DNA from 2 places in the Paenibacillus sp. QJM3NY_38 genome. Region 2 is predicted to be linked to the other one. Evidence: predicted binding sites of a transcription regulator. Region 2 holds the regulator's gene; the other holds the start of a gene.
The links. The regulator LexA, encoded in region 2, represses DNA repair genes until DNA is damaged. The targets are predictions, from matches to a motif close to CGAACATATGTTCG.
Positions count from the first base shown of each region.

Region 1: a site for LexA is predicted at 1,686-1,699, ahead of AC0VZ8_RS28000 (ImmA/IrrE family metallo-endopeptidase). Genes of this name have one in related genera too.

Region 1 covers NZ_CM149665.1:6,040,848-6,050,398, reverse strand. The annotation lists gene AC0VZ8_RS28000 (ImmA/IrrE family metallo-endopeptidase) at 666-1,544, opposite strand; partial or broken gene dnaB (replicative DNA helicase) at 1,790-2,680, shown strand; gene AC0VZ8_RS27990 (hypothetical protein) at 2,692-2,883, shown strand; gene AC0VZ8_RS27985 (crossover junction endodeoxyribonuclease RuvC) at 3,006-3,539, shown strand; gene AC0VZ8_RS27980 (hypothetical protein) at 3,542-4,357, shown strand; gene AC0VZ8_RS27975 (N-6 DNA methylase) at 4,624-5,460, shown strand; gene AC0VZ8_RS27970 (hypothetical protein) at 5,498-5,734, shown strand; gene AC0VZ8_RS27965 (hypothetical protein) at 5,770-6,414, shown strand; gene AC0VZ8_RS27960 (ASCH domain-containing protein) at 6,418-6,870, shown strand; gene AC0VZ8_RS27955 (LexA family protein) at 6,867-7,355, shown strand; gene AC0VZ8_RS27950 (hypothetical protein) at 7,567-8,058, shown strand; gene AC0VZ8_RS27945 (hypothetical protein) at 8,624-9,304, opposite strand.
Region 2 covers NZ_CM149665.1:3,007,612-3,028,963, reverse strand. The annotation lists gene AC0VZ8_RS14090 (SAM-dependent methyltransferase) at 1-977, opposite strand, end outside; gene AC0VZ8_RS14085 (ABC transporter ATP-binding protein) at 983-1,756, opposite strand; gene AC0VZ8_RS14080 (thioredoxin family protein) at 1,753-2,100, opposite strand; gene AC0VZ8_RS14075 (cyclic-phosphate processing receiver domain-containing protein) at 2,097-2,435, opposite strand; gene AC0VZ8_RS14070 (deoxyribonuclease IV) at 2,453-3,301, opposite strand; gene mutM (DNA-formamidopyrimidine glycosylase) at 3,291-4,109, opposite strand; gene AC0VZ8_RS14060 (TIGR01457 family HAD-type hydrolase) at 4,163-4,957, opposite strand; gene rnz (ribonuclease Z) at 5,328-6,257, opposite strand; gene metH (methionine synthase) at 6,344-9,784, opposite strand; gene AC0VZ8_RS14045 (cupin domain-containing protein) at 9,954-10,490, shown strand; gene AC0VZ8_RS14040 (FixH family protein) at 10,592-10,996, opposite strand; gene AC0VZ8_RS14035 (HAD family hydrolase) at 11,282-12,073, opposite strand; gene AC0VZ8_RS14030 (hypothetical protein) at 12,116-12,640, opposite strand; gene AC0VZ8_RS14025 (DUF896 domain-containing protein) at 12,801-13,007, opposite strand; gene AC0VZ8_RS14020 (LysM peptidoglycan-binding domain-containing protein) at 13,273-13,644, opposite strand; gene lexA (transcriptional repressor LexA) at 13,820-14,446, shown strand; gene AC0VZ8_RS14010 (hypothetical protein) at 14,537-15,325, opposite strand; gene AC0VZ8_RS14005 (RNA polymerase sigma factor) at 15,318-15,854, opposite strand; gene AC0VZ8_RS14000 (hypothetical protein) at 16,017-16,427, opposite strand; gene glnA (type I glutamate--ammonia ligase) at 16,637-17,965, opposite strand; gene AC0VZ8_RS13990 (MerR family transcriptional regulator) at 18,026-18,436, opposite strand; gene AC0VZ8_RS13985 (methionine gamma-lyase family protein) at 18,519-19,772, opposite strand; gene hflX (GTPase HflX) at 19,918-21,210, opposite strand; partial or broken gene AC0VZ8_RS13975 (AAA family ATPase) at 21,332-21,352, opposite strand, start outside.

The DNA of each region.
Region 1 (9,551 bases), 3.0 Mb from region 2:
TTCCCGTGAAAGCTAACAGGTGGAACATCTCTTTATCGAAGGGCAAGCCATGTTGATTCACTGTGGCTAAAAACTCAGCTAGTTCTCTCCTCTCAAGATATTTTTCTTCGATAGGATTTTTTTCGATCTCTTCAACGGTTAATGGTTTCTCCTGTATTTTTGCGCCAGTAGCGGGGTTATCTTTACGGTATTTTTCTTTGATTGCATATTAAATATCAAATTGGCCGTGACGTGTACACCCTCAATGTGCGACTTCGAATAGCCCTTATCATATAGATCATTTAATATATGTTGGTGCTTTTTAGGCGGAATTTTATCAATATTTACTGCTGCTATATATTTGTTCAAAATAGCTAATGAATTTTTGCGGAGTCTGATAGTTCCTTTCCTTACTTTCCCCCTTGAGTATTCTTCGAGCCACTCTAATGCGACTTTTTTGAAAGGGAAATTCTTGACCTTTTTAGTGTCGATACCATCTTCCTTCAATGAATGGATCGCTTTATCGACTCGTTCTTCGGCTTGTTTTTTCGTATCTCCTCGACGTTTGATTTGGTTACGTTTTCCGGTGACAGGATAGGGCGGGCCATCCTTTATACATACCCACTAAATCCTTGTTTATTTTTTGCTGGTACCTTGAAAAAGCTAGCCACTATTCCATCGACCTCCTAAAATAATGCCCCATGAAAATTCAAGATCTGATCAATATCTTTTCTATGTACGATGAATTTGTATGCTGAATTATAATATCTGCTTGCGAGATGGCTCAGCCTTAAGCTAATACGTCCATCACTGGTATAGTCCAAGTCATGAAATTTGACCGGTATGGAATCAGAGAAATATTGCAACTCATTTTCCTCTATTCTTTCGAACGGTCCTCCTAAATCGAAGAGGAGCTCTTCTTGTGACACCAACGTCTCTTTGTCGACTTGAATAATGATTTGGGAAGGTTCTATATAATCTCCGGCTGGATCATAGTATGCATAGAATGTTGTCTCCCCGAGACTTGCTTGTGTTTCTTCAATGGCATGGTTCGTTAAGAGCTGCCTGGCTGTCTCAAGAATTAGTATTCCTTGAAGTTCTCTTCGCTGGATTTGTTCAAGCTTCCGTTTCGCCAACTTTAAGGGCACTTTGAAAGTAGATGATAGAAATTGCACACCCTCATCTTGGCGATCGGGTATTTTTAGCTTGGATATCATATAGAAAGGCATAGACGCATATAACACAAAGTTTTCAGCTTCAGCTTCTTGACCTTCTCGGAAGAGTGCGGGCATTTTACGTTGATCACCTGCATGTCGTAACACATGACACAATTCGTGAAAGAAAATTTTGCGCTGCTGTAAACCAGTTAATCGTTTATCAAGAATTATGATTTTTTCATTGTTATCAGAAACTGATTTGCATGTATCGTACCTCAGGTCAACATCAAATGTTTCTGCGATACGATCAATATCCAGTAGTGCTTCGGCACTCCAAAATCTATGCAATCTGTAGTGTTTAGATATTGATTTCTCAAGTGTCGTCTCTTGATAATGGGAAAATAACATAATTGCACCTCTGATTAGAATGTATGTTCGGTTTAGTTGTAAAAATAATAGCCGTTTCCGGCTATGAGGGACGTTTAGGTTATTTGCTTTTTATATCTTTCGTTAGGTTCTGATTTGTCCCAGGATTCACCTTTCTTGTTAGGAATGTATGTTCGTATCATGAGTAAAAAGAAAAGCCCGATGGTGGGGCTTTTTGGAACTAAGAAAGATTAAATAAAGCGCTCTGCAGTTAATATCAATTTTTCTTTATGAGGTATCAAATCTGCAATATCATCGAGGGCAATTGTGGTTTTATCATCATCGTTAAACTGGATCATCGTGGTTTGCAGAAGAACGATTTAATTATCGTTGCAGCGCGTCCATCGGTCGGAAAAACAGCCTTCGCCTTGAACATCGCTCAGAACGTGGCCGCCCGTATTGAGGAACCTGTCGCTATTTTCAGTTTAGAGATGTCAGCCGCACAGTTGGTCACACGGATGGTCAGCGCAGAGGGCAATCTCCAGGCAAGTAGGCTCAAGATGGGTGATATGGGGTCCGAGGATTGGACCAAGATGGCAGCAGCTGCTGGAGCCTTAGGCGGAACGAATATCCTGATAGACGATTCCCCAGGAATCACGGTTCATGACATTCGGTCGAAATGCCGCCGGTTGAAGAAGCAAGAAGGGCTTGGGCTGATTGTGATTGATTACCTGCAATTGATCTCCGGTACCAGTCGAGGCCGTGGAACGGAGAATCGGCAGCAGGAGGTGTCCGAAATCTCCCGGACTTTGAAACAGTTGGCGAGGGAACTGGAAGTTACAATCATCGGACTTTCCCAGCTCAGCAGGGGGGTAGAGCAGAGACAGGACAAGCGGCCGATGATGAGTGACCTTCGGGAATCCGGTTCGATCGAGCAAGATGCCGATATCGTTGCGTTCTTATACCGGGATGACTACTACAATCAGGAATCCGAAAAGAAAAATATCATCGAGATCATCATCGCTAAACAACGGAATGGTCCAGTGGGTACTGTGGAGCTGGTGTTCCTGAAGCAATTCAATAAATTCGTCAATTACGATCGGGTGCATTCGGATCCCGGTCCGCAGCCACCAAAACAAAACAAGGTGGCCGATATCAATAAGCGCCGTTGGGCGTGAATGGAGGAAGGATGATGGGGAGTCCATGGAGCAAGTGGAGCGTGTTCGAATACATGAGACATCGGTTCATGCACACTGGCAGTGTTCCTGATCGTCAGGAGCTGCTTATAGAGTTTTCAGACATGGAATCTTCAGAGATTGATGAGGGTGTCAAAGAATTTCAGCTCGCTATCGAGATAGGAGGCGGGAAGCTTGCGCAGTGAAGTTCGAATCGATCCGTATTTTCAGGATACACCTTATGACATCATCTATGACGATAAAGGACGTTTAATCGGAGAAGTTTTTGTACTACTAGGTGTAGCACGGAAGGAAGGGGTAGTTAGAAATGAAGCTTATGGCTATAGACCACGGAACAAATTACGCAGGATGGGCAACCATGGGACGCGGAAAGCCCCTCGATTTCGGGATCCGGGATTACAGCAAGATAAAAATGCCAGACGTACTTGATGCGATATATCAGGATACATTTCGAATGCTTAAGCAGGAAAGGCCTCATGTGCTCATTTTAGAAAGGCCAGTTCATTTCAAAAATGCCAATAGTGTGCTTGCTTTGGTAGGAGCTTATTCCATGGTTACGTTGGCAGCCCTACATCTTGGTGTGAAGATCGCAGAAGTGCGTCCGTCTGAGCTTAAAATGCAAACTGGTAAGGGAAATGCAGACAAAGAGACAGTCGCTATTGAAATGCAGATGTTGTTTGATTTGGATTATGACGAAATTGCGATACCAGTTTTGTACAAAAGAGATGATCCAAAAGGGAAGTACAAGACTGGGGATGTAAGAGAACGGCTATTTGATCCATCAGATGCTATTGCTCTTTGTTGGGCCTATCATCAAAAATTCATTAAAGGAGCTGCTTAAATATGATTAAAAACTTCGCCAAATTCACTGCAACTATGGGAAAAGGAATTAAAGTCGGGGATTCGGATGTTGAAATCAAGTTGACTTTGCCCCTCAAAGTGGTTCAAGAAAATTTCTTGTTCTTGAGTACCAACCAAGGTGAGAAGATCAATGTTTTCCTGGGAGATCCGCAGGCTGCCTTAGACTTTGGGGACGATGAGGAAGACATGTATAGACCTTGGACAGGACGTCGAGTCACAACAGATGCTTCCGGTGTGGTGACATCTGTTGAGCAGTCGGATGAGCAAAAGGATGAAAATCAGGTTGAACTGGACTTCGAAGAATCCGGAGAGGGAGCTACTGAACACAGTGATGGAAAAGCTGAGGATCCTGCAGGGGACCCACCGCCGGCAGAGGAAAGCAGCGAACTGAATGATGAAAAGGAAATCATGGGTGAGGGTTCAACACAAGAAGGTTCTGATCTTCCGGAATGGATGCAAGAACAGCAACATGAGGAAAAATCGGATGGGCAGGAAATGACCTTCGAGGACTCTGATCAGGATACTGCAACTGATGGTGTTTCTGAGGCTGAGGAGACTCAGGCATTCGATGAAGAGATTAGCAAGGAGGAGCTGGAACAGTTCATCCTGAAAGAACGTCCTTCCTTCGAAGATATCCCGTTGGATTTCCCATTGTTCTTGGAAAAGCGTCTGAATGAGGGTAAGACATGGGTTGAGATTTCAAAGATTGCTGGCATCCCTTCTAGCCAAATTCAACCGAAGTGGAAGAAGTATAAGGAAATGGTCACCAAGATGATGAGAGACGGTGGAGCCGCTTAATAGCATTCAAAGTCAACAACCCCGGTCGCAGCAGACCGGGGTACCTAATTACATGGTTTTAACAGAACGTCAGTTCTTGTGGGATGGGGAAGCAACATGAAAACATCGGTACCTAATCGTGAAAATGAATTGAAGGGGTCACCCCCGAGTAAAGTCATGAACTATAAGCTTTGTCCGGATGAGTTGGCACAGATTGTTGGAAAACCCATTCCAGCATCGCATAAGAAGCCGATCAAGTTCAGAACTAGAAAGAGTAGTGAATCAACATGAGGAAAGGTATATCGGGATTAAATAGTCATCAAAAACGATTCATTGACTGCTTTAAACAGATCACCTATAAGCAACAAAGTTGGCAGGTTTGGAGTGATTTCATATACATGTCCGCCTGTGCTATATCCAACCGATTTGATAAAGAACGATTTGCGGAGCGGGAAAAGTATTACTTAGATCGGATAGGTAGGTATGATGCCAAAGAACAAAGGCTGTTTCCTGAATTATTCGCATCCGTTGTGGATGCACTGGATGCAGATCATGAACAAGATTTTCTAGGCAACTTGTTTATGCAACTTGAGCTCAGCAACCATTGGAAAGGGCAATTTTTTACACCGTATCTTTTGTGCAGGCTCATGGCAGATATGCAACTTGGAGAAATTGACGGCCAGATAAGTAAGAAAGGATACATCAGTGTCAATGATCCTGCATGTGGGGCAGGAGCAACGCTCATCGGCTTTGCAAATGCAGTCATGGCTAAAGGCATCAATTATCAGGATCATATTCTTTTCGTTGCCCAGGACATCGACCAGACTGCTGCACTTATGTGCTATATTCAGCTGTCACTGCTCGGATGCCCTGGATATGTGGTTATAGGGGATACATTGAGCAATCCAGTAATAGAAGACTTAAGGGATCATGATGTCTGGTATACTCCCCTCTTTTTCTCAGACGTTTGGCATTACCGGAGAATCTTCAAAGCAATGGACAAGATGATTGGCGGAGGTAGAAAAGAGATCAATGGAAAAGCGAAGATAGAAGCTATTAAACCAATAAAGGCAACACAAAAAGCGAATCAGGATGAGCAACCACTGCAGCTAACCCTGTTCTAATCCCAGGAAAGAATCTTCTCACAAAGGAGATGATAGGATGGCGATTTCACCAAAAGCAATTCAGCTGATTGATCAGGCTTTGAATCCGCTAATTGAATCCGGCTGTCGCATTGAGCAAATCAAAATGGTCGTTGCTGCAAGTGCAGAGATTGCTGATTATGGGTTTGTTCAAACAAGATCCGGAGCATTGCGAGTGGAGCCGAATAACTTTGTCCCGGGTGGCAAGGCATATCTTATTGAAGATCATTACAAAGGATTCAAGTGGGTTCGATAATACAAGGGCTGCAGCCCATCAAGGAGCTGATAACAATGAACGACTATGATGATTTCTATAGCGAACCGATTGATTTCGAAATGCAAGTTGATGAGTTTAAGTCATCGCTTATGGCCTCTGTCAAAGATGAATACAAGGCAGAAATGGCTCGACTTCGGAAAGAAAACGCTGAATTAAAGCCGGTCAAGGAACGAATGCGAGAAATCGAATTCGAACGAACTCGCGAAAAAGATGATTTGGAACGCGCAAAGTTTGATGCTTTTAGGGAAGCAAAGAAAATGCGTTTAACTGAATTACTGAAAGACTACAAGGCAATGATTTATACCGTTGATTCCAACCGAATCTATGAGCCTAAATGCAACCTTTGCGATGACAACAGACAGGTTGAGTATAAGACCCCGCTAGGAAGAACAGCTAAAGAGGATTGTTCTTGCAAGACATATACAACAAAGCACGAAATCAGAGAAGTTGCTGCATCGTATATTGAGCATTATTCGCCTGAATACGGAATTAAAGTCGGATATTACGATGAACAACGTGAAGAACGGGTCACGCCACATCAAATGTACAAAGACGGGACCTCATATGCAGCAGTAACACCGTGGACTTATTTTGAAGACAAGGAAGAAATACAGAAATACTGCGATTGGCTCACAGACAAGGAAGGGCAGGAGAGATAACGGATGAAGGCCATAACCATAATTCAACCCTGGGCGACGCTGATTGCTATCTTGGAAAAGGGCAATGAGACTCGCAGCTGGGCTACAAAGCACCGCGGCCCGATAGCAATTCACGCCGGCAAGAAGATCGATCGGGAAGCATGCGAGGTGCCAGAAATCAAGGCAGCATTAGTGCGGCATGGGTATTCAGTCGATAACCTGCCAACCGGAGCAGTTGTTGCGATTGCAAACCTAACTGAGTGTTGGTCAATCGGAACCGACTATCAAAGTGGAATGCCGCTGCTATACAACGGAACAGGCGGGCAAGACAAGCGTGTCAGTTTAAAAGAGGATAAGTTCGGTTTTTACTCCCCTGGCCGATATGCATGGGAAATGTCTGATGTGAAATGCTTGGCAGAGCCGATTCCTGAAAAGGGTATGCAGGGACTCTGGAATTGGGAGGGAATGTCGGCATGAGAGAACAAAAGAAACTGACAAATCGGCAGGCTGATGCTCTGGAATTTATCAAAAACTTTGTGAATAAAAACGGTTATCCACCCTCTATTCGTGAAATCACGTTGGGGATGAAATGCAGCTCAGCATCTACAGCGTTCAAACTTGTTGAGAAATTGGATCAGAAAGGTTACATCAAAAAGGGCGACGGTCCTCGCGCAATTAAAGTCATAAATAAAGGACGTGCAGACAAGGCAGAGCGGAGAGCAGAACGATATAAAAATCTTTTAATGGATCTAAATGATGATTTAAATGTTGTTGAAGCCCGTGAACAGATACTAAAGGAAGCGCTGGAGAAAATAGTACGACTTGGACTGGGTGAAGGTTTAGGCGGAGGATACAAATACAAAGAAGAACATCATGCAAAGGCATTGAGCATAGCAGGAACGGCGCTAACAACTCTTTACCCAAAGGAGGAAGAACATGGATCAGCCAAAACCAATTTGTGACCTATGTGAGGAAAAAGAAGCAGTGTGTGTGATGAAAAACCAAGTGAATGGAAACAAAATGAAGGTCTGCTCGGATTGTTATAAAGATTTCTGGGGAAAGTGACACCGAAAGATCAGAAAATAAATAAGACCCCCTAATCCTTGGCCGGGTCGGGGGTCAATCGGTAATATATTCCTCTCACCGATTATATCACAAAGGGGATTGAGGGGAATGGCGATGGCATGGGGACAAGGGGAACTTTTCGCTAAAGCATCTGAGGATGAGATCCAAACGACGGAATTCTACCTCAGCAATTTTAAATCCATGCAGCTATTCATGAGCGACTTCGAAAAATACCAGAAAGAATTAGCTCAGGTAGCAATTGACGGAGAAGCAGCTCGTCGCATCGATCAGGAAGATCTCCATGCGGATAAGACGGCGAACGCTGTAATCTTGACCGAAAAACAGAAGTGGGTTTACGGACAATATAGAATTTATTCTTCAATGATACGTAGAGCCCACAGTCAGATTCTCGAAGACGAAGTAAAACAAGCGATCGACCTTCGATTTCTGCAAGGGTACAGCCGGAAGGAAACCATTTTGTTTATGAAGCGCGGCGTTGCGCATAGCACCGTGGACCGGCGGATCAGCGAAGGCATCGAGAGCATGGCCAACACGTTAAAGTTGATGCGATTCTTTGAGGAAATATGCAAAGAATTTTGACGACAAAGTGGGGGAAATCGGGAAATGCTGAAGACCACCTGATGATTTGGCCATGTTACGATAGGAGCATAGAAAAAGGCGAGAATGACACGCACGGCTGCATGAATGCGGCATATGACCGGGGCGTACCTCTTCTCTTTTCTTCTATTTAATTATTCGTGAACAAGAGGTTTCTCAATTATCAGGATCATTAGCGATTTGAAAGTATGCTTCATTTCTAAAAATTCATCTAACGATACGATCATCATTGATTACACATGAGGATTAATAGTTTAATATTCAAAGGCAAAAAGGAGGGAGGGTCGTCCCTCAGTCAATTTTGGTGACTTTCGTGACACCCTCTCAGTGTTTAGGGTACTTCAATTTTCAGTTTCTTTTGAAAAAGTTATATAAAAAATAATCGATGCTATTATGCAAATTATTACAGATAAAAGAATGAAAACATCTTGCATCATTGGTGTTAAATCCACCAAAATAAGAGATAAATTTCCTAATATCGAACCTATGGGTAAAGAAACTAGAAGTAACAGAATGGTGATAATCCCTATTGTGTGTTTACGCTTATTCATCTTACTGTTTTGTCAAGACTATAAGACACGAAACGGGTTGGCTTATTATAGTTGCCAGTTTTAGTTTCAGTAGCAATTACCTCTTGGGTTATAGTGCTGATGGCGTCTCTAATTTGTCTCCAGGTACCCCGCTCCTCATAAAACTTCATTCTGAATTCTCTTGTATTATAAATAGAGGATTCAGGTGGTCCTGAGTATTTTGTTCCTTTTGTGTATTGTGCTGTAATAGTTATTTCGGCACCGATAGCACCCTTATCCCAAGGAGAACCTGAAATAGAGCCTTTTAGAGAACCTGTATATGTCTGGGATAATGTTACGTCCTCACCTTTAGCCACAGAGAATTTGAATTCATCTTTGACAAGTACATCTGACTGAGTAACACTTTTGCTAGATGTAATCCTATAAACATATGTTGGAGGAAGAAGGGCCGATGGTGAGTTATTACTTTGTATATTTCTATCTTGAACGCTTTGAACTTCACCATATTCATAAATAGTAATTAATCCAGCATCAGGATTGCTTTCTTTCAAATCTTGAATGACTTCCTGTGGTATGGATAGACCATTGGGGTTTAATACTATTGTTTCTTGGATTTCGTTTGCACTAGCCAGTGGTGTAAGTGGTGTGATCGCCATAAACAAAGAAAGCGAAATTAATAAAACAGCTTTTTTAAACATTTTCATCCTTCTTTCGTTTAGAATTGAAAAAAATTAAATCTTCGGGGAAAAATCAAAACAGAATTTCTATAACAATGTATTACCTAGCGACCTCCTTTCATCTTTTTTTTGAATTATTATGTAAAATATAGTAAGTCGATTATATTATACCAAATAGATAATGTAATTCAATTTAAATTTAACACAAATAATGGAATTCGTTTAAGAAATAGGAATGAACCATGGGTTGGAATCTGATTTTTTATTT
Region 2 (21,352 bases):
TCTTTCACCAGCGCCATCGGTTTCTTAGTCAGCAGCTTAACCGTAATGACAGCCGTGCCGCCCGTCTGAAGACTGTGCAGCAGCCCGGTTACCATTCTGGCCATTTGTTTAGGACTCCAGCTCATATCACACACCAACATGTCAAACTCAGAGTCTCTAAACGATACGTCCGCTGCATTCTTGTGAATCACGCGGAGGTTTTTGTGACCATCGAGTGATGGATGCATTTTCGCCGGATCAATGGCCGTAACTTGCAGGCCGCGCTCCAATAAAAAGGAGGTCCATCCGCCAGGCGCTGCTCCGATATCGACAGCCTTGCGAAAGGAATCAAACGGAATTCCGAACTGCTTCTCCGCCTCAAGGAGCTTGAATTTGGCTCTTGAGATTTGTCCCTCTTCCCGCTGAAAGCGGACGGCGCCTCCGTTCCAATCCGACAGGTTGTCCTCCGGCCGTGACACGCCAACATACCAGACACTGTCAGCAGCGAATAGTGAAATGATCCACTCCGGTGCCTGTACCGTGTATTCAAGTTCTAGCGCAGCCAAGCGATGCTGTAATTCATCCCGAAGGGCCGCGGGGTTTTCCTTCCACGAGCTGTTCTCCGTCTTTCGGATCTGGATGGATACACGGCTGCGGCCGATTTCCTCCCGCTTCATGACATGCTCAACGACAGCATGCAATGCATCGCCAGCGGTATCGGCTGTCACCTCCAGATGTACCGGAAACAAATGCCGCAGAAAAATAGGCGGGGAAGACGTAATCAGCCGCTTCGCCTCATCTTCGGAGCTGCCGACTGTCGCTAAAAACACCTCACCCGGTATCATCATCGTGCTCTTTATACTGCCAAACATCCGGCGCAGCTCTTCTTGGGCGTAAGGAGCAAACCCATGGTTTGCCGTACATACCCACTTGCTGTGAAAATCCCGGTGACTTTGATTCTGTTCCTCATGCTCTTGCATCACATTTAATTCATCCAAACGGATTAACCTCCAGAAATAACTTTGATCCAGGGACGTCCGCCATCCCATTCCAGCTGAGCGTCGATATCATAAGTTTGTTTGATAAGTTCATGGTTTAATACTTCTTCTTTTGTTCCCGCACCCGTTAAGCGGCCGTCTTTCATGAGCGCCACATGAGTAAATAAAGGGACAATCTCCTCGATATGATGCGTGACATACACAACCGTAATTTCGCGCTGCCTCAGCTTGTCAATCTCCTGCAGCATCTTCTCCCGTTCATACAAATCCAGGCCCGCACACGGTTCATCCATAATCAGAATCTTCGGATCGGCCATGAGGGAGCGTGCCAACATTACCTTTTTACGTTCACCCTGTGACAATATCCCGAGCGGCTGCTCCGCCAGATGGCCGAAATTCATTTCGTTCAGCAGGGCATGGGCCTGGTTCCTGGCCTCTTCCGGTATGTCCTGGTAGAAGCGCAGAAAGGCGTAAGCCCCTGTTGCCACAACCTCCCAGACGGGGTCGCTCAGCGTCAATTTCTCCAATAACGACTGGCTAATATAGCCGATCGATTTGCGGACCTCGCGAACGTCGCATTGTCCGTAAACATGGCCAAGGACCTCCACACGCCCGCTGGAAGGAAACATATATCCTGTCATCATTTCCAGCAGCGTCGTTTTGCCTGATCCGTTCCTGCCCAAGATGGCCCAGTTCTGACCCGGCTTCATCTCGATACTAACATCATCCAGAATCTGACGGCTCCCTCTGACGAGCGACAAATGCTGTAGCGAAATCATGGCTGCACACTCCTCACAAAACTCACGATATCCTGCACGGAACCCATCCGGTACAGCACCTCCGGTGCCGGGAGGGGACTCGACTGAATAGCCAGCAATGCAGGAACGCTGCGGATTTGATACCGTTCCACAATGTCCGGAAGAAAGTTCACATCGGCTTCGAGCAGCTGCACGTCCGGCACCACATGTTCTACAATGTTGATCATCTTACGCGCTGCGGCACATGTGCCGCAGAATGGCGTATGTAAAAATACGATGACAGGATCCGCTTTCGCATCCCGTTTCGTCAGACGCTCGTGCCATTCAAGCCTCTCCGTCAATTCACGCTGCGTTACCTCAATCATCTTGAACCCTGGGCGACTTCCCGCAGAACGGATTCCGGCATCGGACCATTGTGAACCCGGACACTTTCCGGCATATGCTCATAGAGCAGCTCATACATTTTTCTTCTGCCTGATGGGCTTGAGGTATGCAAATATATTTCTCGGGCCTGCAGTTTTTCCGCGATCATGGCTGCAACCACGTCTCCGCCGTTCATTTGGCCATGTCCCAATTCAAAGTCAAGGGACAGAACATCCACTTCACATTCACGGAGCATCAGCAAACACTCTTCCCCGCTTCGTGCCAGCGCAAATCCTTTCGGATTGGGGCGCCAGTCGTCTAAATACAGATGAATCATATTACTCTCTCCCTTAATCAGGACCAGGACAGCACCTTGGCGATGTCTTCCCGGTGCGTGCCGTCAGCCCCTTTTTCACTTTCCAGGACAAAAGCCTTGCCTGCAAGTTCCGGTGCCAGAACCAGACGTTTCAGAGCTTCTGTTCCTATCATACCTTGTCCGATGCGGGCGTGGCGATCTTTTCTTGAGCCGGCCCCATATTTCGAATCGTTCAAATGAACGGCAACGGCAGATTCCCAATAGCCCAGCGATTTGCCCCTGGCAAGGAGCTCATCCGTATTCGAAATGTCCCAACCTCCGGCGGCAAACAAGTGGCAGGTATCCAGGCAAAAGCCTATTTTCTCCGGATAATCAGCAAGCTGTCTGACCTTCACGCTCTCTTCAAGCGTCATCCCCATTGATCCATGATCCCCCGCCTGATTCTCGATCAGCAGCTTAGCCCTTCCCGTCCAGGAAGACAACACATCATTCATGCAGCGGATAATATTCTGATACCCTTCAAGGATATCCTGGCTCTTGAGATGCCCAAAATGAACCACGATACCCAGCGATCCGCAAGCCTCGGCAATCATGAGATCATTCTTCAGGGAATCTACCGTCAACTGGTAAAACGCTTCTCCCCGGGTTAAGCCAACCGCCATATTCGTCGGATATGGGGTGTGCGCGATCGAAACGAGTCCTTGTTCCTGACAAAACTCGGAGCAGGCGGCGGCATTGCGGACGTCCGGCATCTTTAAGTGAAGACTGCGCGGATTTTTCGGAAAATACTGATAGGCTAGTGAACCGATCCCGGCTGCATGCTGGGCTGCTGCGAGAAATCCGCCCCGTGTGCTGACATGGCTCCCAATTCGGACTTTAGACTTCATGCTGACAGTTCGGACAAAAGAACACTTTGCGCGAGGTATGCTCCATCTTTACGATCGGAGCACCGCAGCGAACACAAGGCTCTCCTTCGCGATCGTACACCTTGCACTCGTCGTTGTATGCCCCCGTCAGGGTATCCCCTTCCTGAAACGGCATTTCCATATATCCGCCGCCATCCGTCGCCTCGCGCATCACTTTAACGGTACTCTCGTATAACTGCTCTAAAGACTGCTCCGATAAATCCTGGATTTTGGACAGCGGGTGAATGCGGGCATCAAAGGCAATCTCATCCGCATAACAGTTGCCGATCCCCGCGACAACCTGCTGATTGACCAGCGTAGTTTTTAAAGCGCCCCGCCGTTTTCCAATCCGTTCGACAAAGCGCGCTTTGGTCATTCGCCGATCCAGAAGTTCAGGACCAAGCTCTTTAAGCGCATTTTCCGTCTCTCTGGCTGTCAGGAAATGCAAGTAACCCAGACGCAGTCCGATAAAATACAGCACCTGATCACCAAAGGTGATCTCGACCTGGGTCGACCTTGATGGACGCTCCTCATCTTTATGCCCTAAATACAAAATGCCGCCCAGCATCAGGTGAAGCAGCAGTCTGCCTCCGTTATGCAAATGGAATATGAGGTGCTTGCCTCTACGTTCCACAAAAATGACCTTGCTTCCCTTTAACACGGAAGTAAATTCGTCAACGGTCACATTCAGTGATTTTTCACGGTTCACGACGACATTCGTGATCGGCACATTCAAAATGCTCTGCGATAACAATCTTCGGTAATTTTCCATTTCCGGCAGTTCCGGCATCATTCATCTTCCCTTTCGTCAATCACAAAAGTTTATATGTACACTCTCACTCATCATGAACACAGCAGATCTTTCACTTCACTCAAATCCCGGCAGATAAAATCGGGTGTGACACCAGTGGCTTCCATATGGGCTTCCATATTGAGATCGGTCGTGATTCCGGTCATAACGAGCACCGTCTTACAGCCGGCATGCGCGCCAGCCGCGATATCCGTACGTATATTATCTCCGATTACATAAGTGTCCTCCGGAGCCAAACCAAGGCGATCCGAAGCAAATTTCATTAATATCGAGGACGGCTTTCCGATGACCGTCGGTTTCACTCCGGAAGCGGCTTCGATCGCAGCGCCCAGCGAACCTGCACCGGGCATCAAGCCGGTATCCGATGGAAGCTGCAAGTCCGGATTGGTCAATATCGACGCGGCTCCCTCCTGAATCCAGCGAACGGCACGGGTTAACTTCTCGTAATGGAACGAGCGGTCGATTCCTTGAATGACATATTCAGGGGACTGCTCCACGATGTTCAGACCTGCAGACAATAGCGCTTCACGAAGCCCCTCTTCGCCAAGCATCGCCACTCTGGCACCCGGCGACTCCTCAGCAATATATTTAGCAGCAGCCAGGGAGGAGGTGCATACTTCCTCCGGCAAGGCAGGTATTCCCATCTCCATCAGATGCGCGGCCACTTGCTCCGGTGTTCGTGATGAGTTATTCGTTACATACAGAAACGGAATCTGCATTTCCTTCAGCCGCTCGATGAGAAGGTCTGCTCCCTCAATCCGATAACGGCCATGATACAGCGTTCCATCCAGGTCAATCAGCAATCCTTTTGGTTTTGGTTTTTCCATGAATTGATAGCACCTTCTTTATTTCTTTCCTTCACGCCATAAATGATTCATTGATTAAAGTATTAGCGTTCTCGGCATCGCCGTGTCGTTACTCATCGTCATATATCAAAATAAATATGTATAACCATGGTTCATACTCTGTGCAGATGTTTGCTTACGTAGAAACCCCGGTTAGTATTATTGTAAAGAAGGCTACTTCCGGTTGCAAGGTTCGTGGACAGCTCTTCAGTCCGGCAGCTAAATAGTCGAAAGAGATCGAAGACTGTCCAAGGGTTAGTGATTATAAACCGCTTTGTCATTTCCTGCGCTTTCCCGGAAAATAATTCACTCAATCCCTCGATATTTCCCTGTAAATAGCAGCTGTTCCTGCTTATGATTTGCGCTGGATTGGGTACAAGCCAAAGTCCTCTGCCAAGCGTGTATTCTCAAAAATCTCCTGCGCTTCCTTGAGCAGCGGCTGCAAATGCTCTATATCCTTATACCGGGAGCTGAAATGGGTCAGGAATAACGATCTTGCTTCAGCCCGTTTCGCTGCTTCCGCCGCCTGTTTAGCCGTACTGTGATAGTATTCGTGCGCGAGCTCCGACAGATCCTCCATGAAAGTGGCTTCATGAACCAAAAGATCGGCTCCTTTGGCCAGAGTCTCCACGCCAGCGCATGGCCTTGTATCCCCGAGAATCGTGACCACTCTCCCTTTTTTCGGTGTCAGGAGCACATCTGAGGCATGAATCCATCGTCCGTCGCCGAGTTCCACGCTTTCCCCTCTTTTCAGCTTGCCATAAAGCGGTCCTGGCTTGAGTCCATAATCCGCCAACCGTTTCAAGTCCAGACTGCCGGGAAGATCCTTCTCCACGATACGGTATCCGTAACTCTCGGCCCTGTGATCCAGCTTTGCCGATTCCACGAGGAAGTGATCGTCTTCAAACAACACGCCCCCGGTATGCTCAATGACCTCCATCGTATAGGGTACGCGCGATTGGCTGATGCTCAGCGTAGTTTCAATGAAGAGCTTTAAACCTGGGGGACCATATATCGTCAGGGGTGAAGTTACCCCTTGGGCACCTCGACTGGACAGCAAACCTGGCAAACCGAACACATGATCACCATGCATATGGGTAATAAATACCTTCTCAAGCTTGGAGAGCTTGAGCGGGGATTTCAATATTTGATGCTGCGTGCCTTCTCCACAATCAAACAGCCACAGACTTCTTCGTTCTTCCAGCAAACGCAGTGCAATCGAGGTCACGTTACGCTGCAGCGTAGGAACCCCCGCATTTGTCCCTAAAAAATAGAGTTCCATCCCTCTTCTCCCCTTTCGGTTGTAAACCGGAGAAATCCCCCGAAACAATCGGAGGATTTCAAACCGGCTGTACCGGTATTCAAATGTTAAGCTTTATCCACGTTAAAATAATGAGCCTCCGGGTGGCTGAAGACCATAGCGGATACCGATGCCTCCGGTTCCATCATGAAACCTTCGGTAAGATGAACGCCGATATCCTCTGGCTGCATCAATTTAAATAACGGTTCCTGATCCTCCAGATCCGGACAGGCCGGATATCCGAAGGATACGCGAATGCCTTGGTATCTCGCACCCAAGCGCTGTTTCATTGTCATGTCTGCCGGATCGGGGTATCCCCACGTATCCCGCATCATATGGTGAATCCGCTCCGCCAGCCCTTCTGCCGTTTCCAGTGCGACCGATTGAAGTGCATGGGAGCGCAAATAGTCACCCTTGTCCTTCCATTCCCCGGACAATTTTCCGACGCCGTGACCGGCTGTAACGACAAGGAATCCAACGTAATCCATAACCCCGCTGTCTACGGATTTCAGGAAATCCGCCAAGCACAGGTACGGCTCAACCTGCTGTCTCGGAAACGTAAAGGTATGCAATACTTTTGTTGTATCTTTTGGATCGTATATGAGAATGTCATTTCCTCTAGACTGTGCCGGGAAGAAACGGTACATCGCATGAGCCTGTATGATCCCCGATTGAACGGCCTCTTCCAGAATCCCATCAACGGTTTCCTTAAGCGATACCGCCTTGGGATCCTTGGCTTTAAGCAGCTGTTCCACTGAACCTTTCAGACCTAAATGATGTCCTAACAGCATCTGCATGTTGATATATGGCAGAATATGCGAAATCGGATAATTTCGGAGCACATGCCGCTCCATATCCGGTGGTAAATATACAGGAGCGTCGGTCGAAATTTTGGAGCGCAGTCCTTCTGACAGCTTTGGCATTACTTTAACCACTTGCGGAGCCGCAGCATCGGCTTCCTGCTCTGCCTTAATCTCTTCCGCGATTCTCGTCCGCTGGACCGGATCGCTGAGCTGGTTGGCCAAGGCAAGACCATCCATTGCGTCCTTCGCGTAAAGCACCATGCCGTCATACTCGGGACGAATGCGGGTCTTCGTGAATTTTCGTGTAAGAGCCGCCCCGCCTACCATGATCGGAACGCTAATCCCCGCGTTCTTCAAATCCTGAGCGGTGGATACCATCTGTTGGGCTGACTTCACGAGCAATCCGGACAAGCCGATAGCATCAGGCTGCTCGCGGCGGTATGCCTCGATAATTTGCTCCGGTGGTACTTTTATACCCAAATTAATGATTTGGTAACCATTGTTGGATAAGATGATCTCCACCAGGTTTTTACCGATATCATGCACGTCCCCCTTCACGGTGGCAAGCATGATTTTCCCTTTGACAGACGACTCGTTTTTCTCCATAAAGGATTCGAGATAAGCCACGGAGGCTTTCATTACTTCGGCGCTTTGCAGCACCTCCGCGACAATCAGTTCGTTGTTGTTGAACAAACGTCCAACCTCGGTCATCCCGGCCATCAGAGGTCCATTAATGATTTCCAGCGCGCCGTATTTGGTTAATGCTTCATCTAGATCCGGAATGAGTCCTTCCTTGGAACCTTCCACCACATAGGATGCAAGTCGCTCCTCAAGCGTCAGGTTGGATACCTTAACCTTCTTCTCTACCTTCTTATCCCGGAATGCCGCGACAAAAGCCGCCAGCGTCTCATCATTGGTTCTGTAAATCAGATCCTCGGCTAGACGACGCTCTTCTTCAGGGATCGAGGCATAACGCTCCAGCTTCTCCGTATTCACGATTGCGTAATCCAATCCGGCCTTCGTACATTCGTACAGATATACAGAGTTCAAGACTTCACGACCCGCTTCCGGCAATCCAAAGGAAACGTTGCTGATACCGAGAATGGTATGCACTTTTGGCATGGCTTCTTTAATTATGCGGATGCCTTCAATCGTTTCCTTGGCTGATCCGATATACTGCTCGTCCCCCGTACCTACCGGGAATACAAGTGTGTCGAAAATAATGTCCTCTGGCGAGACCCCATATTTGTTCACCAACAGATCATATGAACGCTGGGCCACCTTGAGCTTGTCATCGCGATGGATTGCCTGACCGGACTCATCAATAGTTCCAACGACAACCGCGGCACCGTATTTATGCACCAACGGGATCACATGCTCAAATTTCTCTTCACCGTCTTCAAGGTTAATGGAGTTAATAATCGCTTTCCCTTGCGAATATTGCAGCGCCAAGTCAATGACTGCCGGATCCGTCGTATCGATCATAAGCGGCACTTTAACCTTTTTAACTACGAGCTCCAGGAACTTAATCATATCTTCCGATTCTTCACGATCCGGATCCTGTACGCACACATCAATGACATGCGCGCCATTCTTGACCTGTGCACGGGCGATCTCGGAGGCCTCCTCGTATTTACCTTCTACGATTAAACGCTTAAACTTTCTGGAACCCAGAACGTTCGTTCTCTCCCCTACCATGTACGGTCGATTTTCCTGCTCGATATATACCGGCTCGATACCGGATAATGCCGGCAAATGTCCACCATCCAGCGGTCGTGGGGAGAAGCCATCCATCGTTTGTTTTAATGCGCGAATGTGGTCGGGTGTTGTCCCACAGCATCCGCCGGCAATGTTAAGCCAGCCTTTTTCAGCAAAAGCACCCATCTTTTGAGCCAACGATTCAGGAGATTCATGGTACTGCCCATTCTCGTCCGGGAGACCCGCGTTAGGGTAACAGCTGATCGCGCTTCTGGACATTTCGGATAAGGAGCGAATATGGTCACGCATGAATTCCGGGCCCGTTGCACAGTTTAGGCCAATGGATACGGGATTCAGATGTTCTAATGAAATGTAGAAAGCTTCAATATTTTGTCCGGCCAACGTCGTGCCCATCGGCTCAATCGTTCCGGATATCATGATTGGGAGCGTGACTCCCGTTTTATCAAACGCTTGGCGGATCCCAATGCTCCCGGCTTTCACGTTTAATGTATCCTGCGATGTTTCAAGCAGAAGTGCATCAACGCCGCCTTCAATCAAGGCAACGGCTTGCTCCTCGTAGCTCTCAATCAATTCGGCAAAGGTCACACCGCCGGTAACCGAGAGCGTCTTCGTTGTCGGCCCCATCGCTCCGACCACATAACGCGGGCTGTCCGGCGTGGAATATTTTTCAACCGCTGCGCGGGCCAAGTGAGCCGCTTTCAGGTTAATTTCTCGGGCAAGTTCAGGTATATCGTATTCAGCAAGCACAACCGAGGTTGCGCCAAACGTATTGGTTTCAATCAGGTCGGCACCTGCTTCAAGATATTGTTCATGTATTTTCTGAATGACATCCGGCCGATGAATGACCAGCATTTCATTACAGCCATCAAGATCCGGACCGCCAAAATCTTCAGCTGAGAGGTCCTCCTGCTGGATCATTGTGCCCATGGCACCATCAAGAATTAATATTCGTTCTTTAAGTACTTCTTGTAAGCTAGGCTTGTTCAACTCATAAACCTCCCCCGAAAACGTTAAATCTTAGTGTATCAGAATATTTTTCAATAGAAAAGCCGAAATATTGCGTTGCAATGGGTACAAATCAACATTTGCAGATGACAAATGCTGTGAGGGGGGCTATAATACATATTAATCCAACGGGAGAAAGAGGGTTAAAGCTATGGCAGAGATTGTGATTCGCAACACGAACGAACGCATTACTGGGGAAGAGAATGTTCGGGAATTCCTGAATAACCAAGAGGTTGTTTACGAGCACTGGAATATGGAAAAACTCCCGGCAGCGCTTCAAGAAAATTTCAAGCTGAGTGATGACGATAAGAAGCGCATTTTGGACATCTTTGATGAAGAAATTCGTGACTTGGCTGCAAGACGCGGCTACAAAATCTGGGATGTCATCACACTATCCGAGTCCACGCCTAATATAGAGGACCTGCTGAAAAAATTCGAAGAGGTTCACACCCACTCGGAAGACGAAATCCGTGCGATTGTCGGCGGAAAAGGAATTTTCATTATTAAGGGCTCCGACGATGTCGGTTATTTTAATGTAGAGCTTGAGCCAGGCGATGTCATTTCCGTACCGGAAAACACACCTCACTTCTTCACATTGATGGAGAACAAGCAAATCATCGCCGTTCGTCTTTTCATTGAGGAGAACGGATGGGTAGCCACACCGGTAGAAGATCCTCAATTCCAATAAGCCCTAAGGTTCATGGAAGCTGATTGAACAGGAAAATGGAATAAGGCAGCGCATCAATCCGCTTACCGGGATCATGCGCTGCCTTATTTATTTGCAATGCGTTACTCTGTTACCTTCAGTTCCTTTAACGGCATGGAATGTTGTCCTCTCGCCGTGACATGTGAAACAATCCGATAGGTTCCTGCCTCATCGAAGGTTTTCTCCATTTTGTATACCCCGCCTTGATCATGCTTAACCGGGACCTTCGCCTGAACGCCGCCGCCTTCCAGCGTGACTTCAAATTCCACAGCGTTCGCATCTTCCACCGGACTTCCGGCTTGTGTCACCTTCGCTTCGATCAATACCTTCTCGCCAGCCTTAATGCTCTCCGGTGTCAGAGACAGCTCGACGATGATGGGTTCCGCCATCACATCGTCACTGGATTCTGCCTTGCTGTCATTGCATGCGGCAAGCGCAACCGCCATCAGCACCATAGCTGCAATTAGGGCCATCTTTTTTCGGGTCATGCTCTACACCTCTTTTACAAAATAGGGCTATGTATGGTTCAAACACGTAATGGTCATTTCCAAACCTCGTTAAATTTCCTATTCCATTATATCGCATTATTCTGTTACTTCTATCTCATGCAGCTTACAATTGTGTGACGTTTATCATAGCCAGGCTGCAAGGTTGTAGTCCGATCGTATAACTAACAAAAAAACAGCCGATAACCGCAGAATTCCGCAGTTATGGCTGTTCCTATGTACAATCGAATACCCAAATATAAGGGTGTAAGCTCTTTATTGCATAGTTTATAGGGATGCTATGATGGCATGCAGCTCCGATAAATGTTTGATCTCAAACTTCGGTTGAATGGAAGGATCATGAGGTCGGTTTACCCGATTGATCCAAACGGTATGCAGTCCAGCCGCATTTCCGCCTTTAATGTCTGTGGTCAGCTTATCTCCCACCATCACGGCCTGATCCGCCTCGACACCTAACAAATCGAGTGCATGCTGGAAGATGGAAACATCCGGCTTTCCTCTGCCAAAATCGCCCGAGATGATAATATGATCAAAATAAGGAACCAGTTCTGGAACACCGTCCAGCTTCTCCTGCTGCAGATCTGGACTTCCGTTCGTAAGAAGCAGCAGCTTTACATTCCCCTGCAGTTCCTTCAGAACTTCAAACGTTTCTTCATATACGTATGGTCTTGTTCTGCGTTCAGCAGCGAATTGTTCGGCCAACGTTTGGGCCAATGTTTCATTATCAACGCCCAGGCGCTGAAGTCCGCGCCGCCATGATTCCTTGCGGTATACGGGTGCCAGCTCCTGCAGCTGTCTGAATTCAGGCTGCGATCCAGCCGTAAAATTAGCCCACAAGCCTTCAAAAGGGTTAATTCCGATCATTTTGGTAAAAGCAAAGGTATCATAGGATTCATATAATGCTCTCGCTTCTTCCCGTACTGCGGCCAACAGTGCTTTGGCATCAACGCCGGTCTCGTACGCTCCGGCCTGGCAAGTCACTTCAAACGCTTCTTCCACACTACGTTCATCCCACAACAAGGTATCGTCCAAATCAAACAAAACCGCAGCTATCGGCATGTCTCTCCCACTCCTCATATACACTGTGATCTATTTTATTTGTTAATTATGCTCCACTGGAATTTGATGAGTCTTTGCGAACTCTTCCAATCTTTCGCCCATCGCTTTCGTATCATAAAGATTCATCATGCGCGAGAATACCCAGTTGCCTGCTTTTCCCTTGCCTTGGATCACAACAGAGCCCGAAGCCAATTTGATTTTCTCGATTTCCGATACAGCCAAACGACGTTCCCGATTGAACTTCATCGTGGATACGGAAGCACGCTCAATCTTCAAGTAAGGCTTGCGCAAGAAAATCATAAGCGCCAACAGAATATACAAGCTGACACCAACCCAATTCAACACGTCATTACTTCCGCCGGCTGCCTGTGACGTCGCCGTTCCGAGAAGCGCATACAAACCAGCCAATGCAACAAGCACTAATGGAAGTACATACTTACGTCCTTTAAACACGTCATGCTTATCATTAACGGCAGAGCCTTGGTACGAGGTCAGCCCCTGCTTCTTACGCTGCTTGTTGAGCTGTGACATATTTTTGTTGACTTTTCTTTCCCATGATCGTGACATATGGTTCCCCCTGAACTCAATTTCAAAATATTGCCAATCCATATAAACTTGGGGTAACCGTATTCGATTCCCACGAATACCGGCACCCCAAGTATTATAATTCTATCCTTCTATCTGGTCCCTGAATCCACTGTTGTAGATCCAGATGCCAGTTCATCGACTAATGCTTTAATCGCGGGCCGCCTTTTTGTTCATTTTCATCAACCCATTCGATCGATTCCAGCTGTTGTCTAAAGTTACTGCGAATATTGTTAAGGTATATTTCCCGAAGCTCAGCCCGTTCTTTGAGCTCATCCGCGGTCAATCCCTCACTCTTCTGTTTTCTTGCTAGTACATTGATGCGTTCAACCAAAGTATCGATGTCCATGACTTCTCCTCCAATTCCGATATCATGTATAACTTAAACATGTGAAAAAGAGCTTGTCAAGGCAACAGCGCCCTTGCAAACTCTTATTAAGAACAAATATGAACATATGATGCCCATAAATGGGTTCCTCATTGTTAAGAAATCAATACTCGTCTATTATAAACACGCTTACACTGCGTGAAATCACATCGTCAGGCAATACTACAAATATGAAGCGAGAAGTAGGGACATATATAAGGAAAGAGTTTCTGTTAGTGTCATCCCATTACCAGACTGGTAAAGACAACACCTCTCCGGCCTGTATATCCGGACCTTTCAATCCATTCATTCTTCGGATGCTATCCAGATATACTCGTGTATCCATATCTGCCGGTTTATGAAGGGAAGCAATCCGCCACAAACTATCACCATATTGAACAATAACCTGCTTCTCCCCTGTGGGCTTGTCCATCCCCCCAGCAAAAACAGAGTATGCCCCTGTCCAAAAAGAAGCTACGATCAACAGGATGAATAAAAGCTTTATAAAAGGAATGGATTCAATTCTGGACTTTAATTGATGGATCCAAGTCTCCGGGGACTTCATCGTTTGCACTGGAACGTTCTCATAAATGCTGCGGTATGTACTGTATTTCAACATGGAATCATCATCTCCCAAACAAGTGTTCTCTTATGGATCTATAATAACACGAACACTTGTTTGATTCAATACCTAAAAGAACATTTGTTCTATTTATATTTAGAACTTATGTTTGTACGAACGGAAGTTCTATGTTATAATTTTCCCAAACGTTACTAAATGGGGTTGATACGGCATGTCGAAAATATCCAGCCGCCAGCTGGCGATCTTAGAGTTTATCCGCAACGAAGTTCGTAGCAAGGGTTACCCGCCTTCTGTCCGGGAAATCGGAGAGGCTGTCGGACTAGCTTCCAGTTCAACGGTCCATGGACATCTTGACCGTTTGGAGAAGAAAGGCCTAATTCGCCGTGACCCTACGAAACCAAGAGCAATCGAGCTGCTTGGCCAAGAAGAGTCCGATAGCGCGAATCTGTTTACCCACACCATTGCCAGAGTGCCTGTTGTTGGTAAAGTCACTGCAGGTGTTCCTATTACAGCCATGGAGAACATTGAGGATTATTTCCCGCTCCCGCAGCATTATGTAGGCGACGATAAGGTGTTCATGTTGTCGGTTGTCGGTGACAGTATGATCGAAGCTGGCATTCACAGCGGTGACTATGTCATTGTGCGCCAGCAGCAAACTGCAGACAATGGCGACATTGTAGTAGCGATGACAGAGGAAGACGAAGCAACTGTAAAGACCTTCTATAAAGAGAAGGATCATGTACGATTGCAACCGGAGAATCCTACCTACGAGCCACTGCGCCTGAACCATGTTACTATTCTCGGTAAAGTAATCGGACTCTTCCGGGATGTCCACTAATCTCATAGATCTATGAATAAGAGGTTACCTCCCTTAATTGGATGGTAACCTCTTGCTTTTTCTATATAGATCACAAAAACTTGATCATAGCTAGTTTGTTTGCTCCATAATGCCTTGTTTAAGATCCAGCCGATACAGCCGTAAAGGTTTATAATCCGGCGAGCCTTCCCCACCCGGCCCCTCCGTGGACTGCAGAACAAGCTTATTGTCTTTCACCATGGGTGCAGTACCTGGTCTGTAATAGGAAGTATAGGACACCGTTAATTCATCTTGAAACCTGAGCTGCACAGCCTTGCCCGTATCATGCTCCACGGCGAATGCGTAGATCTGTATGGCATGACAGTCCTGATATTGCGGTGTAAGAATAAATACATCCGCATCCTGAAACGGCAATCGAACCATATGGACAGCTGCAGAAGTTGGCTGAATAAAAGTAAGATCATCCAGCGTGGTTACTTCATCCGTAACTTCATTATAGCTATATCGTACGATGTAGTTTCCGGTAAACGATTGGTCCGTTTCGATACCGAAGCAGCTAGGAGCTCCCAGTGTCGTGATTTTTTCGTTTTCCACAGCAACCACAATGAGCCTTCCCTGATCTGTAAAGCCTTGTGCCCGAATTATCTCCTCCTTATGTGTTGGTACATCCTCAGCTCTCTGTTGTTCCTCAACGTCAAAAGGCAGCTGTATGGCAAGTAACATAACCAGAAGCAGCAGCACGCCTATAAAGCCAACTTGTAGATACTTTCGGCGCTTAGGCTTGCCTTCGTCACGGATCACGGACATCTGGACGTTTTTTTTCATTTCAGCCGTAAATTTTTCAATTGGAAAAGGTCCCTTTGAAACCCGGGAATACCAGTCTGGTTTATCCTCATTCATCTCCATTCTCCTTTAACAGGTTCTGCACTTTTTTCCTTGCCCGATACAGTCTGGATTTTACGGTACCCGCCGCTAGGTTTAGGAACTCCGCAATCTGATTGATTGACATCTCATAGTAAAGGTCCAAGATGAGCACCTCCCTAAACTTCCTGGGTAAAGTCATAATCATGGCCCATATTTCATCCGTGTACTGCCCGTCCAGATACTCCAGTTCCGCGGACCGACTTGACGCATCGATGTGCAGTCTGTCCTTAAGGGTCACTTTCCGAAAGAAAAACGCCTTTTTGTACCGGAACGCGGTTTGTCGTGTGATCGTGAGCAGCCACGTTTTTAACGACGCCTGACCGCGAAATGTATGTATGCCAAAATAAGCTTTAATAAACACATCTTGAGCAATATCGTCTGCCAGTGCTTGCTGTTTGGTCAGAAAATAAGCGTAATTCCAGATATCATTTCCGTACAAGTTCATGATTTTATCCAGTGTCTGTGTGTCCATCACCGTCATCTGCTTCAAGTAATCCAGCTCCAACCGATTCACCTCATCTAATTAGAGTCATGGAAGTGAGCAAAGGTTCCCCTCTTCCGAAAAGAACAAAAAAAGAGAATCTCCCCTTATATAGAGGGTGATTCTGTAGTAGGTTGCATTCTATAAACGATTCTCCATAACCATGAGTCAAAATGATTACTTTTATTAAACTAGCGGAGCCTCATCCCAGTCCTGTTTAAATTGGGAACCAAATCTCCGGACAGATTCCTTGTCGGCCTTTAACTGAAAATCCTGCTCCGATCCGTAAAAACGCAACTGATAGATTCCTTCTTGTTCCATGGGTTCCCAGCTCAGCTGGTATAAATGTTTTTCAAATGACATAAATAAACCATCTAATTTAAAACCATTTAAGTACTCCAAGGGGAATTCAGCAGTTACCGAAATAAAATTCCGGATCGTCAAATTCGTCCACCCAAAATTCAAATCATAAATGATTCGGCTAGCCTCATAAAACTTAAAATTGATCTGGCATCCTTCATCCTCACTAGGAATACGAGATATAAAGGTGAACTCTGCTCGGGTCCCTTTCTCTTCATGGTCGTTTAGAATCGCCATTTACTGATCTCCTTTTGTTTCATCCACTACATTCATCCTGCCCCACTACTTTATATGACTTCAACTAAATCCCACAAGCCCTGTTTGGAAAGCAGCTACCCATTCTTAAATGGGGGCATTTCGGGGGTGAAACAAGAATAGCTATCATTCCACATCATCTGCCCAAAAACAAAAAACCCTCACGCCATACGGCGCAAGGGATTCCTCTATTAATACATCGTAATGTACTGATCGCGTTCCCATTGGTGAACTTGCGTGCGGTACATATCCCATTCGATCTCTTTCAGCTCATAGAAGTGAGCCAGCGCATGATCACCGAGTGCATCGGAGATGACTTCGCTGCGGATCAACTCGTTGAGCGCTTCTTTCAGGTTTGCAGGCAAGCTAGGGATGCCTTCCTCAATGCGCTCTTCTTCCGTCATCACGTAGATGTTACGGTCAATTGGAGAAGGGAGCGACAGCTCGCGCTTAACGCCGTCCAAGCCTGCTTTCAGCATGACAGCCAGAGCCAGATACGGGTTAGCCGCCGGATCCGGGTTACGCACTTCGATGCGCGTGCTGAGGCCACGGGATGCAGGGATACGAATCATCGGACTGCGGTTACTTGCAGACCATGCAACGTAGCAAGGTGCTTCGTAACCAGGCACGAGACGCTTGTACGAGTTAACCGTTGGGTTCGTGATCGCGGCAAACGCGCGTGCATGCTTAAGAATACCCGCCATATAGTGCCGAGCCGTTACGCTCAAGCCAAGCTCATCACTCTCGTCGACAAACGCGTTCTCTCCGCCTTTGAAGAGCGATTGGTTACAGTGCATACCGGAGCCGTTCACACCGAATAGCGGTTTCGGCATAAATGTTGCAATCAGTCCATGCTGACGAGCGATCGTCTTCACTACCAATTTAAACGTTTGAATCTGGTCAGCCGCTTTAACCGCATCTGCATATTTGAAGTCGATTTCGTGCTGGCCGGGAGCAACCTCATGGTGAGAAGCTTCGATTTCGAAACCCATCTCTTCCAGCGTCAGCACGATATCGCGGCGGCAGTTCTCGCCAAGATCCGTAGGCGCGAGGTCAAAGTATCCGCCTTGGTCATTGAGCTCCATGGTCGGGTTGCCTTTTTCATCGGTTTTGAACAGGAAGAATTCAGGCTCCGGACCGACATTCATGGAAGTGAAGCCCATCTCTTCAGCTTCTTTCAGCGCTCTCTTCAGAATGCCGCGCGGATCTCCTGCAAACTGAGTGCCGTCAGGCATGTAGACATCACAGATCAGACGCGCAACGCGATCCTCGGATACCCAAGGGAAGATCATGAAGGTATCCAGGTCCGGGTACAGGTACATATCGGATTCTTCGATCCGTACATAACCTTCGATGGACGAACCGTCGAACATCATTTTATTATCAAGCGCTTTAGGCAGCTGGCTTACAGGAATTTCAACGTTTTTAATCGTTCCAAGCAAATCTGTAAATTGCAAGCGGATAAATCGAACATTTTCTTCTTTGGCAATGCGTAGAATGTCCTCTCTGGTATAACTCACTTTATCCTCTCCTTTTTAAATAAAAACTAGATTGAATGAAGAATTACAGCATGGCAATCCTTATTTATTAAAAAACCGGGATAATTCCCCTTGAATCAATGAAACCTGACCCGGTCTTTTAGCGGTAATCAATTCCTGCTTCAGCAAACGTCGCAACTGGGATTCAGACATCTCACGGCGTCTGTTCTCGGTATCAGGAGTAATGACGGTAGCCTCTTCTGACTCCTTCGTGACAGGGTTCATTACTTGCTTAATGCCGGCGATATTAACACCTTTTTCAATCAAAGCCTTAATCTCTAGCAGTCGCTCCACATCATTGAAGGAAAACAGGCGTTGGTTGCCCGACGTACGGGCTGGGACAATTAAGTTATGCTGCTCATAATAGCGAATTTGTCTGGCAGATAGATCCGTAAGCTTCATAACTATGCCTATCGGAAATAACGCCATATTCCTCCGAATCTCATCACCCATATCTCATCAACCTTCCAAGTGGTCTATTCTGATCCTATTGTACATTTCCTGATCAACCACGTCAACCGCATGTAAGGATAACTCACAACAATTTACGATCTTTCATGCTTTGGAGGGCCATAAGCACACCATATTTAACATGGGAGTAGGTTAAGCCGCCTTGCATATAACCGATATAAGGTGATCGGATCGGCGCGTCCGCTGATAATTCGAGGCTTCCTCCCTGAATGAACGTACCTGCCGCCATGATTACGGGATGTTCATACCCAGGCATATCCCAAGGTTCAGGCACCACATGACTATCGACCGCCGCAGCCCGTTGAATCCCTTGAACAAAAGCGATTAGATGATCCGCTCCGGTAAACGATACCGCCTGGATCAAATCGGTTCGCTCATCCTGCCAGCCCGGCTTGGTTGTGAATCCCACCGCCTCAAACATCGCGGCAGCATAGATGCTGCCCTTAACCGCTTGTCCAACCGTGGATGGTGCCAGGAATAATCCCTGATAGATGCCTCGGGTCGTCCCCAGCATAGCCCCCACTTCTCGTCCGATGCCGGGAGCAGTCAGCCGATAGGCAGCCTTATCGACATAGGCTGCTTTACCGCATATGTAGCCGCCGGTTTCAGCAATGCCGCCGCCAGGGTTTTTGATAAGCGAGCCTGCCATCAGGTCAACGCCCACCTCCGTTGGCTCCAATCGCTCCGTGAACTCGCCGTAACAATTATCAACGAAAATGATCAAATCCTGACGTATAGACCTGATCCGGCTGACCATGTCACCAATCTGCGATACCGTGAACGAAGAACGCCAGTCATACCCTCGGGAACGCTGGATACCGATCACCTTAGTTGAAGTCGTGATGGCCCTCTCTACCCGCTCCCAATCAATCTCCCCTTGTTCGGTTAGCGCAACCTCCTGATAACCGATTCCGAAATCCCGAAGGGACCCGGTGCCGTCCCCGGGTTCGCCAATCACTTTATGGAGGGTGTCATAGGGACGGCCAGAAATATACAGCAGCTCATCTCCAGGCCTTAACACACCAAACAGTGCTGTTGAGATCGTATGGGTACCGGAAGCAAAATGCGGCCTTACCAGGGCAGATTCGGCTCCAAATACGTCCGCATAGACTTCATCCAGCACTTCACGGCCGCGATCATTGTATGCATACCCGGTGGAAGCCGCAAAATGAAAATCACTCACCTGAAACTTCTGGAAAGCATCAATCACCTTCCACTGATTAAAATCAACAATAGCGTCGATCTCCCGTATACGCTGACCGATTTTGGACTCAATCTCACTGCTCAATTCGAGTATATCTTGCGAAAATCTTGCCATGACTAACTGCTCTCTCCTCTTATACACATGATGTCTCACATCTTAACATATATTTTTGTTGCATAGAACTCATCCACGTCGAGCCGCCCTGAACACGCAATATAAGCCCCTGTACAGGGGCTTATATTGCATTTCCTACCTATGCCTAAGATCCATTCTGAACGTAATCATGAAGCAAATAACCCATTTTCTCATAATCCGCTTTATTGATCCGAACCTCATAGAGGATATCATTCTCATCAAAAGACTGCTCCAGCACGTCTCCGACACGGTATACAACCGAATTCAGATCCCCGCGGTCAGCCGGAATCCGGAACGTCACGTTCCCTCCGGACAGCTGGTCCTGAATCGCTTCGCGTACCGTTTCCAAATCCTGATCCTCATACGCGCTGATCTTTAATTGTCCATCTCCCGTCGGCAGCATTTCCAGCTGGCCCGGCTCACAAGCATCCTTTTTGTTAAACAGAACGATCTGCGGTTTATCCGCCGCCCCCAGATCCTGAAGGATGGATTGAACGACAGCCATCTGTTCGTCCCGCATAGGCGAAGAAGCATCTACCACATGAAGGATCAGATCGGCTTCGTTGGCTTCTTCCAGCGTCGCACGGAACGCCGCTACCAGATCATGAGGAAGGTTCTGTATAAATCCTACGGTATCCGTAAGGACGACTTCTTTGCCGCTCGGCAGCTCCAGCACGCGCGAAGTGGGATCCAGCGTAGCAAACAATTGATTTTCAATATATACGTCTGCTGCCGTTAAACGGTTCAACAATGTCGACTTCCCGGCATTGGTATAACCGACCAGAGCAACCTGCACGGCCCCGCTCTTCTTCCGGCGCTCCCGATGGAGCGTCCGGTGCCGGGTGACTTCATCCAGCTGCCGCTTCAGATCGCTGATTCTGTCCCGGATATGCCTGCGGTCGGTTTCAAGCTTGCTTTCGCCCGGTCCGCGTGTCCCGATCCCTGCTCCGAGCCTGGACAGATTCTTGCCATGTCCCGATAACCGCGGGAGCAAATAAGTAAGCTGCGCTAACTCCACCTGGATAATCCCCTCACGGGTCTTCGCCCGCTGAGCGAAAATATCCAGTATCAATTGAGTCCGGTCGATAATTTTTACATCGAGTGTCTCTTCCAAATTCCGAACTTGTGCTCCGGACAATTCCTGATCGAATATGGCCGTTGTTGCGCCCAAGCCATCAATTGCCATGCGCAGCTCTTCGACCTTTCCTTTGCCAATAAACCACTTGGAATCCGGAACTTCGCGATTCTGCGTAATGACATCCAGCACCTCCACTCCAGCGGTTTCAGCAAGCTGAACCAACTCCTGCAGCGAGTGTTCCGGGTTTATTCCCGAGCGTTTAACCGCATCCGTCACCAAACTGACCAAAACGGCTTTATCTTCGATCTCTGTCCGGGTATCATGCGTTATATTTGTCATATAGCCAACTCCTTCTACCATTACGTCTCCTAATTTAACTAACCGCTGCTGCCCGCAATAAACATTATGATCCAAAGAAAGCAGCGCTACCCCTTCATTATGTTCGAAGACAAGCTTAAAATCATTGTATTTTTCCGTTTAA